2 regions of the Streptomyces sp. cg35 genome follow, and region 1 is predicted to be linked to the other one. Evidence: predicted binding sites of a transcription regulator. Region 1 holds the regulator's gene; the other holds the start of a gene.
What was found. Region 1 encodes HspR, which represses chaperone genes until heat shock. Its sites were predicted from a motif close to TTGAGNNNNNNNNNCTCAA; they were not measured.
Positions count from the first base shown of each region.

Region 2: a site for HspR is predicted at 5,740-5,758, ahead of lon (endopeptidase La). Genes of this name have one in related genera too.

Region 1 covers NZ_CP191268.1:4,311,248-4,319,416, reverse strand. The annotation lists gene ACQUQD_RS19595 (glycosyltransferase) at 1-144, shown strand, start outside; gene ACQUQD_RS19590 (LCP family protein) at 131-1,174, shown strand; gene ACQUQD_RS19585 (glycosyltransferase family 2 protein) at 1,191-2,015, opposite strand; gene dnaK (molecular chaperone DnaK) at 2,345-4,210, shown strand; gene grpE (nucleotide exchange factor GrpE) at 4,210-4,896, shown strand; gene dnaJ (molecular chaperone DnaJ) at 4,945-6,141, shown strand; gene ACQUQD_RS19565 (heat shock protein transcriptional repressor HspR) at 6,147-6,599, shown strand; gene ACQUQD_RS19560 (PA14 domain-containing protein) at 6,685-8,169, opposite strand, start outside.
Region 2 covers NZ_CP191268.1:3,006,034-3,014,202, reverse strand. The annotation lists gene ACQUQD_RS13740 (HAMP domain-containing sensor histidine kinase) at 136-1,194, opposite strand; gene ACQUQD_RS13735 (response regulator transcription factor) at 1,269-2,006, opposite strand; gene ACQUQD_RS13730 (spermidine synthase) at 2,101-2,805, opposite strand; gene ACQUQD_RS13725 (rhomboid-like protein) at 3,026-3,829, shown strand; partial or broken gene ACQUQD_RS13720 (DUF3626 domain-containing protein) at 3,858-4,859, opposite strand; gene ACQUQD_RS13715 (GNAT family N-acetyltransferase) at 4,953-5,603, opposite strand; gene lon (endopeptidase La) at 5,781-8,169, shown strand, end outside.

The DNA.
Region 1 (8,169 bases):
GCCGTGGCCGAACTCCTCACCCGGCCGCGCCGGTTGGCGTGCCTGCGTCGGGCCTGCCGGGCGGACGCGCAGCGGTACACGGTCGAGGGGACGGCCGCGCGGACCGCCCGCGGCGTGGAAGGGCTCCTGCATGGCACTACGTGATCTGCGTCTTCTGCGCACAAGACTGTTCGCCCGCCGCCGGGTGCGCTGGAGCGCCCTGGGTGCCGGGGTGCTCCTGCTGACCCTCGTGTGCGCGGGCGGTCTCGCGTACGCAGTGCTGAACGGCAACATCCGCACCGACTGGGCGACCGACCGGGCCCTCGACGCGGACCACGGCAAACGCCCGGTGGCGCTGCGTCCGGGCGCGCAGAACATCCTGGTCATGGGCTCGGACATCGAGAACACCAAGGACAGCCAGCGTTCCGACACGACGATGCTGCTGCACCTGTCGGCGGACCGGAAGCGGGCCGCGCTGGTGAGCGTGCCGCGCGATCTGATGGTGGACATCCCGGCCTGCCGGCTGCCCGACGGGGAGCGCAGCGAGCCCGAGTACGCGCAGTTCAACTGGGCCTTCGAGCGGGGCGGCGCGGCCTGCGCGATCCGCACCTTCGAGGATCTGTCGGGGGTCCGCGTCGACCACCACGTGGTCCTGGACTTCACCGGGTTCAAGAAGGTCGTGAACGCGCTCGGCGGCGTCGACGTGAAGGTGCCCGAGCGGATGAAGGTGCCGCACGGCGACGTCGTCCTCGACGAGGGCGAGCAGCATCTCAACGGCGCCGAGGCCCTCGTCTTCGTCCGCGGCCGCACCGGCGTCGGCGACGGCAGCGACCTGCAACGCATCGAGCGGCAGAAGGAGTTCGTGCGCGATCTGCTCGCCCAGGTCCGCGAGGCGGGGCTGCTCGACCACACGACGCGGCTCTACCCGGTCCTCGACGCGGTGACCTCCTCGCTCACCGCGGACAAGGACCTCGACTCGCTGAGCGAGCTGTACGGCCTCGCGGAGGCGGCCGGGAAGGTGCCCGAGGACCGCACCGCCATCGTCACGGTCCCGAGCGTGGAGCACCCCGACTACTGGGGGCGCTACATGCCGGTCGAGGACCAGGCGGCGGAGCTGTTCGAGGCGCTGCGGCGCGACGAGGAACTGCCGAAGCACCTCTACAACGCGTACGACCCGGACAACGACGAGCTGTGACGGCCCCGCGGGCCGGTCACCGCGTGCCGCGGCCGGCCGCGAGCGCCCGCACCACCGTCACCACGTACGGCGCCACCATCAGCACCGGCGCCCGCACCCCCGTGTGCCGCCAGCAGTACACCCACCACTGCCACACCGGGAACTCCCGCTGCGAGACCCGCCGCCGCAGCGCCTCGCGCACCCCGATGCCGGGTTCGCGGGACGCCCGCGGCGCCGGGCCGGCCGGGCGGTCGCCGACGTGGCGCGGGGCGACGTAGGCGGCGACGCCCGCGCGGCGGGCCCGGAAGCCGTGGTCGTGGTCGCCCAGGCCGTTCCGGAAGACCTTGTCGATGTCGCCGACCCGTTCGCGCACGGCCCAGGGCAGCAGGACCACGTCGCCGTCGTACGTGTCGCAGGGCTCGGGGCCGCCGGACGGTTCGACCAGGTCGAGGGTGTGGCCGTGCCGGCGGCGGCCGGAGCAGGTGGTGACGCCGTCGTGGCGGACGGCGCCCACGATCACCGCCTCGTCGTCGAACTCCCTTGAGGTGTCCAGGAGTTGGGCGAGGGCGTCCGGGGCGAGCCGGACGTCGTCGTGGAGCCACAGCTGGTGCGTCGGCTCGGGGCTGCCGGCCGCGCGGCTGTTGCGGCTGGCCAGGCGCATGCCCTGGCCCCAGAGGACATCGGGGCCGGCCACCGCGACCTGGGCGCCGGGGTGTGCGCGGCGCACCGCCCGGACGGTGCCGTCCGTCGAGCCGGCGTCGACGAGGTGGACCCGTACCCGGGTGCCGGGCGGCAGGCCGCGCTGGGCCGCGAGCGCGTCGAGGGCGGCGAGCGTGGCGGCGCGGCGGTCGTGGCTGGTCATCAGGACGGCTACCCGGGGCGGCTCCACCTGGGCTCCTCACATCGCGCGTACCGGACATCGGGCGCACAAGTCTTCAGCCCCGGGGTCGGGAATCCGGCGAGCGACATAGGGTCCTGCCCGCCTCCCGGGGCCTCGGATGCCGTCTTTTGTGCCGCGTCCGGAGCGCTGGCGCATCTGCGAAAGGCCAGGTCAGGCGGGTTTCCCCGGGAAGGCTGCCCATAAGCGCAGGATAAAAGTTGAGCGTGTGGGACTCAGGTCTGTTGACGGCGAGGGGGCCGGTGTTGCAGTCTTGAGTCAGTTCCACTCAAGTATTAGCTGGAGGAATTGAAATGGCACGTGCGGTCGGCATCGACCTGGGCACGACTAACTCCGTCGTCAGCGTTCTGGAGGGCGGTGAGCCCACCGTCATCACCAACGCAGAGGGCGCCAGGACCACGCCGTCCGTCGTCGCCTTCGCCAAGAACGGCGAGGTGCTCGTCGGCGAGGTCGCCAAGCGCCAGGCGGTCACGAACGTGGACCGGACCATCCGTTCCGTCAAGCGCCACATGGGCACTGACTGGAAGGTCAACCTGGATGGCAAGGACTTCAACCCGCAGCAGATGAGCGCCTTCATCCTGCAGAAGCTGAAGCGCGACGCGGAGTCCTACCTGGGCGAGAAGGTGACCGACGCGGTCATCACCGTCCCGGCGTACTTCAACGACTCGGAGCGTCAGGCGACGAAGGAGGCCGGCGAGATCGCGGGCCTGAACGTCCTGCGTATCGTCAACGAGCCGACGGCCGCCGCCCTGGCGTACGGCCTCGACAAGGACGACCAGACGATCCTCGTCTTCGACCTCGGTGGCGGCACCTTCGACGTCTCGCTGCTGGAGATCGGCGACGGCGTCGTCGAGGTGAAGGCCACCAACGGTGACAACCACCTCGGTGGTGACGACTGGGACCAGCGCGTCGTCGACTACCTGGTCAAGCAGTTCAACAACGGTCACGGCGTGGACCTCGCCAAGGACAAGATGGCGCTCCAGCGTCTGCGCGAGGCGGCCGAGAAGGCCAAGATCGAGCTCTCGTCCTCGACCGAGACCACGATCAATCTGCCCTACATCACGGCGTCCGCCGAGGGCCCGCTGCACCTGGACGAGAAGCTCACGCGCGCCCAGTTCCAGCAGCTCACGTCCGACCTGCTGGAGCGCTGCAAGACGCCGTTCCACAACGTCATCAAGGACGCGGGCATCCAGCTCTCCGAGATCGACCACGTCGTTCTCGTCGGTGGCTCGACCCGTATGCCGGCCGTCGCCGACCTGGTCAAGGAACTGACCGGCGGCAACGAGGCCAACAAGGGCGTGAACCCGGACGAGGTCGTCGCCATCGGCGCCGCCCTGCAGGCCGGTGTCCTCAAGGGCGAGGTCAAGGACGTCCTGCTCCTCGACGTCACCCCGCTGTCGCTTGGTATCGAGACCAAGGGCGGCATCATGACGAAGCTCATCGAGCGCAACACGACCATCCCGACCAAGCGGTCGGAGATCTTCACGACGGCCGAGGACAACCAGCCGTCGGTGCAGATCCAGGTCTACCAGGGCGAGCGCGAGATCGCGGCGTACAACAAGAAGCTCGGGATGTTCGAGCTGACCGGTCTGCCGCCGGCCCCGCGCGGTGTCCCGCAGATCGAGGTCGCCTTCGACATCGACGCCAACGGCATCATGCACGTGACCGCGAAGGACCTCGGCACGGGCAAGGAGCAGAAGATGACCGTCACCGGTGGCTCCTCGCTGCCGAAGGACGAGGTCAACCGGATGCGCGAAGAGGCCGAGAAGTACGCGGAGGAGGACCACGCCCGCCGCGAGGCCGCCGAGTCGCGCAACCAGGGCGAGCAGCTCGTCTACCAGACGGAGAAGTTCCTCGCCGACAACGCGGACAAGGTCCCGGGCGATGTGAAGACCGAGGTCGAGGAGGCCGTCGGCGAGCTGAAGGAGAAGCTCAAGGGCGACGACTCGGCCGAGATCCGCACCGCCACCGAGAAGGTCGCCGCCGTCTCGCAGAAGCTGGGCCAGGCCATGTACGCCGACGCCCAGGCCGCGGGTGCGGCCGGCGCCGAGGGTGCCGGTCCGGACGCCGACGCGCCGAACATGTCCAAGGACGACGACGTCGTCGACGCCGAGATCGTGGACGACGAGAAGCCCGACGCGAAGGGCGGCGCCGCCTGATGACAGAGGAGACCCCGGGTCTCGGCGACGCCGAGCAGCCCGACGTCCCCTCCGGCGCCACCCCTGATGACGCGGCGCCGAAGGCCGCCGAGCCCTCCACGCAGGAGGGCCCGGCGGCCCCGGCCGGGGACGCAACGAAGGCATCCGCGCAGGATGTGGGCCTGACCGCCCAGCTGGACCAGGTGCGCACCGCGCTCGGCGAGCGCACCGCGGACCTCCAGCGGCTGCAGGCCGAGTACCAGAACTACCGTCGTCGGGTGGAGCGGGACCGCGTCACGGTCAAGGAGATCGCGGTCGCGAACCTCCTGTCCGAGCTGCTCCCGGTCCTCGACGACATCGGCCGCGCCCGTGAGCACGGCGAGCTCGTCGGCGGCTTCAAGTCCGTGGGCGACTCGCTCGAGACGGTCGTGGCGAAGCTGGGCCTGCAGCAGTTCGGCAAGGAGGGCGAGCCCTTCGACCCGACGGTCCACGAGGCCCTGATGCACTCGTACGCGCCGGACGTCACCGAGACGACCTGCGTGGCGATCCTGCAGCCGGGCTACCGGATCGGCGAGCGCACCATCCGCCCCGCGCGGGTGGCCGTGGCCGAGCCGCAGCCGGGCGCCCAGGCGAAGGCCGACGGCGCCGGCGAGTCCGCCGAGTCCTCGGCGGACGAGAAGGAGAGCGGTGGCCCGGACGAGGGCTGACGTCATCCGCGTGACAACCGATGTGAGTGAGGAGGGACGTCGAGGCCGATGAGTACCAAGGACTTCATCGAGAAGGACTACTACAAGGTCCTCGGCGTCCCCAAGGACGCCACCGACGCCGAGATCAAGAAGGCGTACCGCAAGCTCGCCCGTGAGAACCACCCCGACGCCAACAAGGGCAACCCCAAGGCGGAGGAGCGCTTCAAGGAGATCTCCGAGGCGAACGACGTCCTCGGTGACCCCAAGAAGCGCAAGGAGTACGACGAGGCGCGGGCCCTGTTCGGCAACGGCGGGTTCCGTCCGGGACCCGGCGGCGCCGGCGGCGGCTCGTTCAACTTCGACCTGGGCGATCTCTTCGGAGGCGGCGCCCAGGGCCAGGGCCAGAGCGGCTCCGGCGGGTTCGGCGGCGGCATCGGCGACGTCTTCGGCGGCCTGTTCAACCGGGGCGGCGCGGGCGCGGGCACCCGTACCCAGCCGCGCCGCGGCCAGGACATCGAGTCCGAGGTGACGCTCAGCTTCACCGAGGCGGTGGACGGGGCCACGGTCCCGCTGCGGATGTCCTCCCAGGCCCCCTGCAAGGCGTGCTCCGGCACCGGCGACAAGAACGGCACGCCGCGCGTGTGCCCGACCTGCGTCGGCACCGGGCAGGTCTCGCGGGGCGGCGGAGGCGGCTTCTCCCTCACCGACCCCTGTGTGGACTGCAAGGGCCGCGGCCTCATCGCCGAGACCCCCTGTGAGGTCTGCAAGGGCTCGGGCCGCGCCAAGTCGTCGCGCACGATGCAGGTCAGGATCCCCGCCGGGGTCTCCGACAGCCAGCGCATCCGGCTGCGCGGCAAGGGCGCACCCGGTGAGCGGGGCGGCCCCGCGGGCGACCTGTACGTCGTCGTCCACGTCGACGCCCACCCGGTCTTCGGCCGCAAGGGCGACAACCTCACGGTGACCGTGCCCGTCACGTTCACCGAGGCGACGCTCGGCGGCGAGGTCAAGGTGCCCACGCTCGGCGGCCCCGCCGTCACCCTGAAGCTGCCCCCGGGCACGCCGAACGGGCGGACGATGCGGGCCCGCGGCAAGGGCGCGGTCCGCAAGGACGGCACGCGGGGAGACCTGCTGGTGACGGTCGAGGTGGCCGTCCCCAAGGAGCAGGACCTGACCGACGAGGCCCGTTCGGCCCTCGAGTCGTTCCGCAAGGCGACTGAGGACACCGATGTGCGGGCAGAACTGTTCCAGGCCGCGAAGGGAGCTTGAGCGAGATGGACGGCCGGCGTCGCACCAACCCGTACGAACTCACCGAAGAGACTCCGGTGTACGTCATTTCGGTGGCGGCCCAGCTCTCCGGCCTCCATCCGCAGACCCTGCGCCAGTACGACCGCCTCGGCCTGGTCTCGCCCGACCGCACGGCCGGGCGCGGCCGCCGCTACTCGGCCCGCGACATCGAACTGCTGCGCACCGTCCAGCAGTTGTCGCAGGACGAGGGCATCAACCTGGCCGGCATCAAGCGCATCATCGAGCTGGAGAACCAGGTCGCGGCGCTCCAGTCCCGCGTGGCCGAACTCTCGGCCGCCGTGGAGGGAGCCGCCGCCGCCATGCAGCAACGTGAGGCGGCGGTGCATGCCTCGTACCGCCGCGACCTGGTGCCGTACCAGGAGGCCCACCAGACCAGCGCGCTGGTGGTGTGGCGGCCCAAGCGGTCGCCGGAGGCGTAGCGCGCCGCCCAGAACAGGCGAGAACAGGTGAGAGGGGCCCGGAGGTGAGAACCTCCGGGCCCCTCTCGCGTGCGTGAGGTGCCGGTCAGCCGACCTTGAAAGTGACGCTCGCGGGCCATCCGTAGCGGCCGTAGGCGTCACTGACCTCGACCTGCACGGTGTAGGTGCCGGTGGATGACGGACGCCACGTCAGTTTTCCCTCGGTGGTGGTCCGCACGAATCCGTCGGGGCCGCCCACCAGCCACCGGTATCCACCGGCCACGTGCCCGGGCTGCACCGCGGGTGTCGCCGTGATCGTGACGTCCTGCCCGTAGCCGTGGCCCGCGCAGTCGTTGGCGGTGCACTCCGTGAAGGGAGCGGAGAGGGAGAGCGTCGGGACCGCTGGTGCGTCCGGCGTGGCCGGGGTGCGGCGGTTCACGGTGGCCGTGGGTGACGGGACCGATTCGAGGCCGTCGCGGTCGACCGTGGTCACGTAGTACCAGGATGTGCCCGTCGGGGCTGCCGTGTCGTCGAAGACCTGGGCGGTGGCCTTCGCGGACAGCCGGGTCCAGGCGCCGTTCGGGTCCGTGCGCCGGTACACGCGGTAGCCGTCGTAGTTGTCGGCGTAAGGCCAGGACAGGCGGGTGAGTCCGTCCCACGGGGTCGCGGTCGGGGTCTCGGGCGCGGCCGACGCGGATGCCTTCGGGCGGGTGGCCGACGCGGACGCCGAGACCTGCGAGATGTTCCCGGCCCCGTCCACCGCGTACACCCGGTACTCCGTGGCGACACCGACGAGTGCGGAGGCGTCCAGGTACGAGGTGCCGGACACGATGCGCGGACCCGACGGGTCGGGCCCCTCCGGCGTCGACACCCACACCTCGTAGTGCGCAGTGTCGGCCGAACTGGCCTCCCAGCGGACGTTGTTGCCCGCCGTCGATGCCTCCGCGGTGACGCCCTGGACCTGGCCGGGCGCGGTCTCGTCGGGAACGCCGGTGTCGGCGGTGGCGGACGGCCCGGAGACGTTGCCCGCGGCGTCGCGCGCCACGACCCGGTAGTACCAGCGGCGGGTGGTGCCGAACGAGGGCGTGTCGCGGTAGGACGCGTCGGTCAGCCACGCGGACACGGCGGTGTACGTGCCGTCCGCGGTGGCCGAGCGCAGCACCTGGTAGGACGCGGCGCCGTCGACGGCCTGCCACGTCACCGCGACGCTGCTCTCGGCCCGGGTGACTTTCAGGCCGCCGGGAGCGCCAGGTGCGACCTTGTCGACGGTGGTCACGGCCAGCTCGGCGGTGGCGTCGGAGCGGTTGGCGGCCTTGTCGACGGCGCGGACGCGGTAGAAGTACCGGCCGCCGTCGGCGGGCGGGGTGTCGGTGTACGTGGTGGCGGTGATGTCGCCGCTGATGTTGTCCCAGGTGGTGGAGGAAGCGGCGCGCCGGTACACGCGGTACCCGGCGAGATCCATCTCCACGTTCTTCGCCCAGCTCACCGTCGTCTTGCGGGTGCTGGTGCTGTACGAGGCCTTCGCGTCGGCGGGGACGAGCGGCACGGTCTTGTCGTACGTGGCCGAAGTGCGGGGCGTGTAGGTGTACTT
Region 2 (8,169 bases), 1.3 Mb from region 1:
AAGTCACACTGGAAGCAGGGTTTCGGGCCGAGAAATGGCGGGAAACAAGCGGGGTTCCGGTACGTTCGGGCGCGCGCCCGGCGTGCTCGTGTACGCCTGCGCGCGGCTTGACCCCTGCCTGACCGAAACCCTACGTCAACTTTGCGTTCGGGGCTCTCCCGGAAGAGTGACCTTGATGCGGCAGCCCCGAGTCGATTCGGCCACACCTATCCGGCCGCCGTGGAGGTCCACGGCCCAGCGGGCGATGGCGAGGCCGAGGCCCGTGCCGCCGTCCCCCTTGCCCTTGGCCGTGTTTCCGGCGTTCCCCCGGTTGAAGCGCTCGAAGACCCGGTGCCACTCCGACTGCGGGATGCCCGGACCCTCGTCCAGCACCTCCAGCTCCAGGGACTCGGGGTAGGGGCCGCGCCGTGCCTGCACGGTGACGCGGCCGTGCGGCGGGGAGTGCTTCACCGCGTTGTCGATGAGATTCGCCACGACCTGGTGGATGCGCTCCGGATCGGCGTGCGCGGTCAGCTCGGGCGGCGAGACGTCGAGGTGGAGATGGACGTCCGTACGCGTATGGGTGCCGGAGCCGGAGGCGATGCCCGCGCGCTGGGACACCGCCATGTTCGCTTCCTTGAGCACGCCCGACAGGTACGGCCAGACCTCGAAGCGGCGGGCCTTGAGCGGGACCACGCCGTTGTCCAGGCGGGAGAGGTCCAGGAGCGTCTCGACCAGGCGGCCCAGGCGCTCCGTCTGCTTGAGCGCCGTGCGCATCGTCTCGGGGTCCGCGGACATCACGCCGTCCACGACGTTCTCCAGGACCGCGCGCAGGCCCGCGATCGGGGTGCGCAGCTCGTGCGAGACGTTCGCGACGAGCTCCTTGCGCTGCTCGTCCTGGGCCGCCAGCTCGTCGGCCATGCGGTTGATCGTGACCGCCAGGTCGCCGAGCTCGTCACGGCGGTCCGCACCCCGGACGCGGCGCGTGTAGTCGCCGTTCGAGATGGAGCGGGCCACCGTGTTCATCTCGTCGAGCGGCGCGGTGAGGCTGTGCGCCACGAACTGAGTGATCAGCAGGGTCGCGATGATCGAGAACACGGTGATGAAGCGCAGCTCCGTCGCCGTGTACATCGCCACCATGAGCAGGCCCGTGGTGATGAAGACGGAGACGACGACGAGCGTGCCGAGCTTCGCCTTGATCGAGAACGGCCGCAGACCGCCCGACGCCCAGTGCGCGGTGAGGGGATGCGGCCGGTGGGGGCGGCTGTACGGTGCCCGGTCCCCGGCGCTCATGGGGTCGGCGTCTCCAGCGCGTAGCCGACACCGTGCACGGTGCGGATGCGCTCCGCGCCGATCTTCCGGCGCAGCGCCTTGATGTGGCTGTCGACGGTGCGGGTGCCCGAGGCGTCGGCCCAGTCCCAGACCTCGGCGAGCAGCTGCTCGCGGGAGAGGACGGCACGGGGGGTGTTCGCCAGGCACACCAGGAGGTCGAACTCGGTCGGCGTCAGGTGCACGTCCTCGCTCCTGACCCGTACGCGACGCTGCGCGTGGTCGATCTCCAGCTCGCCGAGGCGGAGGATGCCGCTGCGCGGGGTCGACGCGGCGAGGGCCGCGCGCTCGACGCGGCGCAGCAGCACGTGGACTCTCGCGGCCAGCTCCCGCATGGAGAACGGCTTCGTCATGTAGTCGTCGGCGCCGACGCCGAGCCCGACGAGCATGTCCGTCTCGTCGTCGCGTGCCGTCAGCATCATGACCGGCACCGGTCGCTGCGCCTGCACGCGGCGGCAGACCTCGAGCCCGTCGAAGCCGGGCAGCATGATGTCGAGAATCAGCAGGTCCGGCTGCCATGCCTCGGCCGTGTCGACCGCGGCCGGCCCGTCCTGCGCGGTTTGCACGAGGAATCCCTCGGCCCGTAGCCGGGCGGCGATGGCGTCCACGATCGTGGGGTCGTCCTCGACGACGAGAATCCGTCGCTGGGCACCCGGGGTCGCCGTGCTGCCGTTCTGGGAGGTGTGTGTCTGCTCCATCGCCCCGCCCCTGAATGCGCGCCTTCGTGACGCGCTTGACGCTTGAATGATCTGGGTTTCGGACGTCAGCGTACGGGGAGTTACCGCCGGTCGGCTACGCGGCCCGTACTGCGAGGTGCACCACGTCGGGTACGCCTCGGACAACGGGGATCTCTTCGGTGCGGACCGCCTGGAATCCGGCATTCCGCAAGGTTCCTTCAAAATTTGCGGAGGGCTGTGCGGACCAGACGGCCAGCACGCCGCCCGGGTTCAGACGAGCCCGGCAGGCGGCCAGCCCCGCGGGTGAGTAGAGGCTGTTGTTGTCCTCGGTGACCGTCCAGTCCGGGCCGTTGTCGATGTCGAGGCAGAGGGCGTCGTAGGTCGTCGCCGTCGTGCGGACGTGCTCCACGAGGTCGGCCTCGACGATCTCCGTGCGGGGGTCCGCGACGGCGTCGGCGGACAGCGGGGCCAGGGGGCCGTCGAGGTGCCAGCCGATGATCGCCGGTTCGCGTTCGACGACGCTGATGCGGCCCCAGCGCGGGTTCGCCGCCGCGTGGGCCAGGGAGAAACCCACGCCGAGGCCGCCGATCAGGACGGCGGGCTCGGCCCGGTCGGCGGGCAGCGCGGCCAGCGCCGCGTCGATCAGCAGCCGCTCCGAGCGGCCGTCGGACGTGTCCATCAGGAACGTGCCGTTGGCGATGATCTGGAGCAGGTCGCCGTGGCGGCGCAGGACGACTTCGCCGTAGGGGCCGTCGCGGCGGTCCAGGACGACCGGGATGTCGAGCGGGTCGGGGCCTTCGGCGAGGTACGTGCTGCTCATCCGGCCATCCTCGCGCAGCGCGGGGGCGGCCGGCAGGCCTTTTCGGCCGGGCGCCGGCTGCCGCGGCCGGCTGCCGCGGCCCGGCCGGTGCGGACGGCTTGCGGACGCGGCCGGGGCCTGTGAGGTTGCTGTGGATCGCGTCTCACGTGGCGTCCGTCATAGACAGCGGTGCCGGGTGCGGCGAAGTGTGGGGTGGATCTGTACGAAAGGGGTGCCCCACGTGGAACCAGGCGTGACGGCCGGTGTCGAGGCGACACCCCCTCCCGACGTGCACGGTCCGCTGAACGGCATCCCGGCGCAGCCGCGGCCCCCGGCGCCGGAGGCGGCGCCGCGCAGGCGCTCCATACGGTTCCCGGCCGGCCGGCTGCTGCCGACGCCGACCGGGACCCCGTTCACCTTCGCCTACACCGCCGTGCTCCTCGGCACCTCGCTGTTCATGGAGTTCGCGAACCCGGACACCGTCGCGGCGGCGCTGCGGGCCTCCAGCACCGATGTCACCCATCTGGCCCAGTCCCCGCTGCTCGTCCTGGTGGCCAGCGCGCTGTGGATCGCGGGCGGCATCACCTCACCGTTCGTGATCGCCTTCGTGGTCGTGCTGACCGCGCTGGAGCGGCGCATCGGCGGGCTGCGCACCGCCGGTGTCTTCCTGCTCGGCCATGTCCTGGCGACCCTCGCCACCGAGATCCCGGTGGGCCTGTCGGTGATGGCGGGCCATCTCCCCGACAGCTCGCTGCACCGCCTCGACTACGGCATCAGCTTCGGCGTCGCCGCGAGCATCGGGGCATTGGCCGGGCTGCTCGCGCCGTGGCCGCGCCGGCTGGTCCTCGGCGGGTTCGGGGCGATGCTGGTCGAGGACCTGATCGCGTTCACCGACCCGATGACGAACTGGGGTCATCTGCTGGCCCTGGCGATCGGCGTCGCCACGTGGCCGCTGGTGCGCCGGTGGCGGACCCGGACGCGCCGGGCGTCCGCGCCGGGCGTGCGCTCGTCCCGAAGCGCACGACGCAGTGCCACAGCTGCTTGAGGTACTGCAGGACCTCGTCCGGTGTCCCGTACGCCGCCCAGTTCCCGGGTGATCTGACCGCGTCCGCGGCGGCCCGTCCGACGGCGGCCGCGTCGACGGCCCCGTTGTCGCCGTCCGCCACGAACAGTTCGCGCACGCGCGCCGCGACCGACGGCAGCGCGGGGCCGCGGAAGTCCGCGAGGTCCGCGTCCGGGACGTCGGGGCGCAGCTCGAACCCCGTGTGCCACTCCACGGGAAGGCCGATGCCGGTGAGCAGTTCGCCGGTGCGGGTGCCCCGGAACGAGGGGTCGAGGACGAGCGCCTCGGCGTCCCTGCGCAGGTCCACGTCGCCGTGCACCTGCGCCTCCACGTAGAAGTCGAGGGACCGGCCGACCCGGGGCGGCACGGGCGGGTGCGGCAGAGCGTGGATCACTGCCGCCGGATCCGTGCCCGCGATCCCCAGCGACTGCCCGCTGTCCGCCGCGTCGGCCACCAGCGCGGCCAGCACCGGGTGCCATGCGTCGAAGGTGCCCAGGGCGGACGGCCCGACGTGGCTGTCCCCGAAGCAGAACGTCGACCGCTCGCCCACCCCGGCCCGCAGCCGCACATGGCACGAGCCGAACCGGGGAGCGGCCCCGTCGGCGTGCCGCATCACGTTCAGGGCGCCGTACTTGGGCCGCTCCACGGCGCCGGCACCCGTGTACGCCCCGCCGAACAGCCGCTCCTCCCAGCCGTCGCGCAGGCCGCCCGGGTGCGCGGTGCGGCTGCCGTTCGACAGGCCCGTCTCGTACTGGCCGCGGTACCGGCCGTCGGCGGCGAGCCGGTCGGCGACGGTGCTGCGCCGGTCCGCGAGCAGCCGGTCCGGATGGAAATTGAAGGTCACGCGCGCGTGGGCGCGCAGATTCGCGATCAGGGCGGCGGCCGCGTCCGGGCCGACGCCCCGCTCCCGCAGCCGGGCCAGGGCGGGGTCACGGCCCTCGCGCCCCGCCGCGCGCAGATGGCGCAGGGCGGCGTCCTGCGCGGCGGTCAGCAAGATCGTGGGCGCGGTCATCGCCGCAGTATCGGGCGGGCCCGCCGCGCCCGGCAAAGGAATTCGCCGGTGCTCCCGGGCCCCTCGCGGGCCGCCCGACCGCCTGATCAGGCCCTAGGCGCCCGCGTGCTTCGCGTTCGTCAGCGGTGCCACGATCCGCCAGCCCACCGACTCGTACAGGAGCCGTCCGTCGGGGGTGCAGGCGAGCACCGCGCGGGTCGCGCCCAGGGCGTGGGCCGCGGCGTGCAGCGTGCCCATGATCACCGTGCCGAGGCCCTTGCGGCGGTGGTGCTCGGACGTCTCGATCTGGTCGACGACCGCGCTCGCGCCGGTCGGGGCGACCTGGCCGCGCGCGGCGAACGCCCCGTCGGTGTCGGTGAGCAGGACGCGGGTGACGCCGGAGCGGGTCCAGGTGCGCAGCCGGTAGCCCGCGGGGACGTCCGGCGCGGCGGTGGCCGTCAGCTCCCGCGCCATCAGGAAGTCGCCCGAGCCGTAGGGGCGCCACTCGGGTCCGAGCCACGGCAGCACGCGCTCGGGGTCGGCGAAGACCTTGAGGTGGAAGGCGCGGGCGTGCGTCGACTCGGCCGCCTTGCGGACGTCGTCCTCGCGCACGCCGTCGTTCGTCGCGCCCAGGACGTGCCGGCCGACGTGCTCCTCGAGCCCCACATGGATCGTGTACCCCCAGGGCTCGGCGCGCGGGGGAGTGGCCCCGCGCGAGACGACCCAGCCGTCGACCCAGTCCCGTACGAGATCGTCGCCCGCCATGTGCACACTCCTCGGCCCGTGCGGCCTGTAATGGTCCGTTGCCTGGAGAGAACCTTACGAGGGTCGATTTCCGCTGTGACAGAGGCGATCGCTGAGAGCGAACGCGTGCTGGGGAACATCCACGGGCGCTCGTGCATTGAGTCGACATAGCTCAACTTGACTGCCGAAGGGGAGATCATGGCTTCGACGTCCACACCGCTCACCTTGCCCGTGCTGCCGCTCGACGACGAGGTCGTGCTGCCCGGGATGGTGGTGCCCCTGGACCTGAACGACACGGACGTACGCGCCGCGGTGGAGGCCGCCCAGGCCGCCGCCCGGTCCAGCGGATCCGGTGGGGGAACCAAGCCGAAGGTGCTGCTTGTTCCACGCATCGACGGCACGTACGCGAACACGGGGGTGCTCGGCACCGTCGAGCAGGTGGGACGCCTCGCCGACGGCGACCCCGGCGCCCTGATCCGCGCCCGCGGCCGCGTCCGCATCGGCGCGGGCACCACCGGGCCGGGCGCCGCCCTGTGGGTGGAGGGCCTGACCGTCGAGGAAGAGGTGCCCGAGCCGCTGCCCGGCTCCGTGACCGAGCTGGTCAAGGAGTACAAGGCGCTCGCCACGAACTGGCTGAAGAAGCGCGGCGCCTGGCAGGTCGTGGACCGCGTCCAGCAGATCGACGACGTGTCCGCGCTCGCCGACAACTCCGGCTACTCGCCCTTCCTGAGCACCGCCCAGAAGATCGAGCTCCTGGAGACCACCGACCCGGTCGCCCGCCTGAAGCTGGCCACCGCGCAGCTGCGCGAGCACCTCGCCGAGCAGGACGTCGCCGAGACCATCGCCAAGGACGTCCAGGAGGGCGTCGACAAGCAGCAGCGCGAGTTCCTGCTGCGCCGCCAGCTCGAAGCGGTCCGCAAGGAGCTGCGCGACCTGAACGGCGAGGCCGAGGGCGAGGAGTCCGACGACTACCGCGCCCGCGTCGAGGCCGCCGACCTGCCCGAGAAGGTCCGCGAGGCCGCGCTCAAGGAGGTCGAGAAGCTGGAGCGCTCCAGCGACCAGTCCCCCGAGGGCTCGTGGATCCGCACCTGGCTCGACACCGTCCTCGAACTGCCGTGGAACGAGCGGACCGAGGACCAGTACGACATCCCGGGCGCCCAGAGCGTCCTCGACGCCGAGCACTCCGGGCTGCAGGACGTGAAGGAGCGGATCACCGAGTACCTGGCCGTGCGCAAGCGGCGCGCGGACCGCGGGCTCGGCGTCGTCGGCGGGCGGCGCGGCGGTGCCGTGCTCGCGCTCGTCGGCCCGCCCGGCGTCGGCAAGACGTCGCTCGGCGAGTCCGTCGCGCACGCCATGGGCCGCAAGTTCGTCCGCGTCGCCCTCGGCGGCGTACGCGACGAGGCGGAGATCCGCGGCCACCGGCGTACGTACGTCGGCGCGCTGCCCGGCCGCATCGTCCGCGCCGTCAAGGAGGCCGGGTCGATGAACCCGGTCGTGCTCCTCGACGAGATCGACAAGGTCGGCTCCGACTTCCGCGGCGACCCGGCCGCGGCCCTGCTCGAAGTCCTCGACCCGGCGCAGAACCACACCTTCCGGGACCACTACCTGGAGGTCGAACTCGACCTGTCCGACGTCGTGTTCCTCGCGACGGCGAACGTGCTCGAAGCCATCCCGGAGGCCCTGCTCGACCGCATGGAGCTGGTCCGCCTCGACGGCTACACCGAGGACGAGAAGGTCGTCATCGCCCGCGACCACCTGGTGCCGCGCCAGCTGGAGCGCGCGGGTCTCGACAAGGACGAGGTCGTCATCGGCGAGGACGCGCTGCGCAAGCTGGCCGGCGAGTACACGCGCGAGGCCGGTGTCCGCAACCTGGAGCGGTCCGTCACGCGGGTGCTGCGCAAGGTGGCCGCCCAGCACGAACTCGGCGAGCGGGAACTGCCGTTCACCGTCGGCGCGGACGACCTGCGCGCGCTCGTCGGACGGCCGCACCACGTGCCCGAGTCGGCGCAGGACCCGGCCGAGCGGCGCACCGCGGTGCCGGGTGTCGCGACCGGTCTCGCGGTCACCGGAGCGGGTGGTGACGTGCTCTTCGTCGAGGCGTCGCTGGCCGACCCGGAGACGGGCGCGGCCGGTCTGACCCTGACCGGTCAGCTCGGCGACGTCATGAAGGAGTCGGCGCAGATCGCGCTCTCCTTCCTGCGCTCGCACGGCGCCGAACTGGAGCTGCCCGTCGCGGACTTGAAGGAGCGCGGCGTGCACATCCACTTCCCCGCGGGCGCGGTCCCCAAGGACGGGCCGAGCGCGGGCGTCACCATGACGACCGCTCTCGCCTCGCTGCTGAGCGGGCGCCTGGTCCGCACGGACGTGGCGATGACCGGCGAGGTGTCGCTGACCGGGCGGGTGCTGCCCATCGGCGGCGTCAAGCAGAAGCTGCTCGCCGCGCACCGGGCCGGCATCACCACGGTGATCATCCCGAAGCGCAACGAGCCCGATCTGGACGACGTCCCGGCGGAGGTCCTGGAGAAGCTGGACGTGCACCCGGTGACGGATGTGCGCCAGGTCCTGGAGCTGGCCCTGGCTCCCGCCT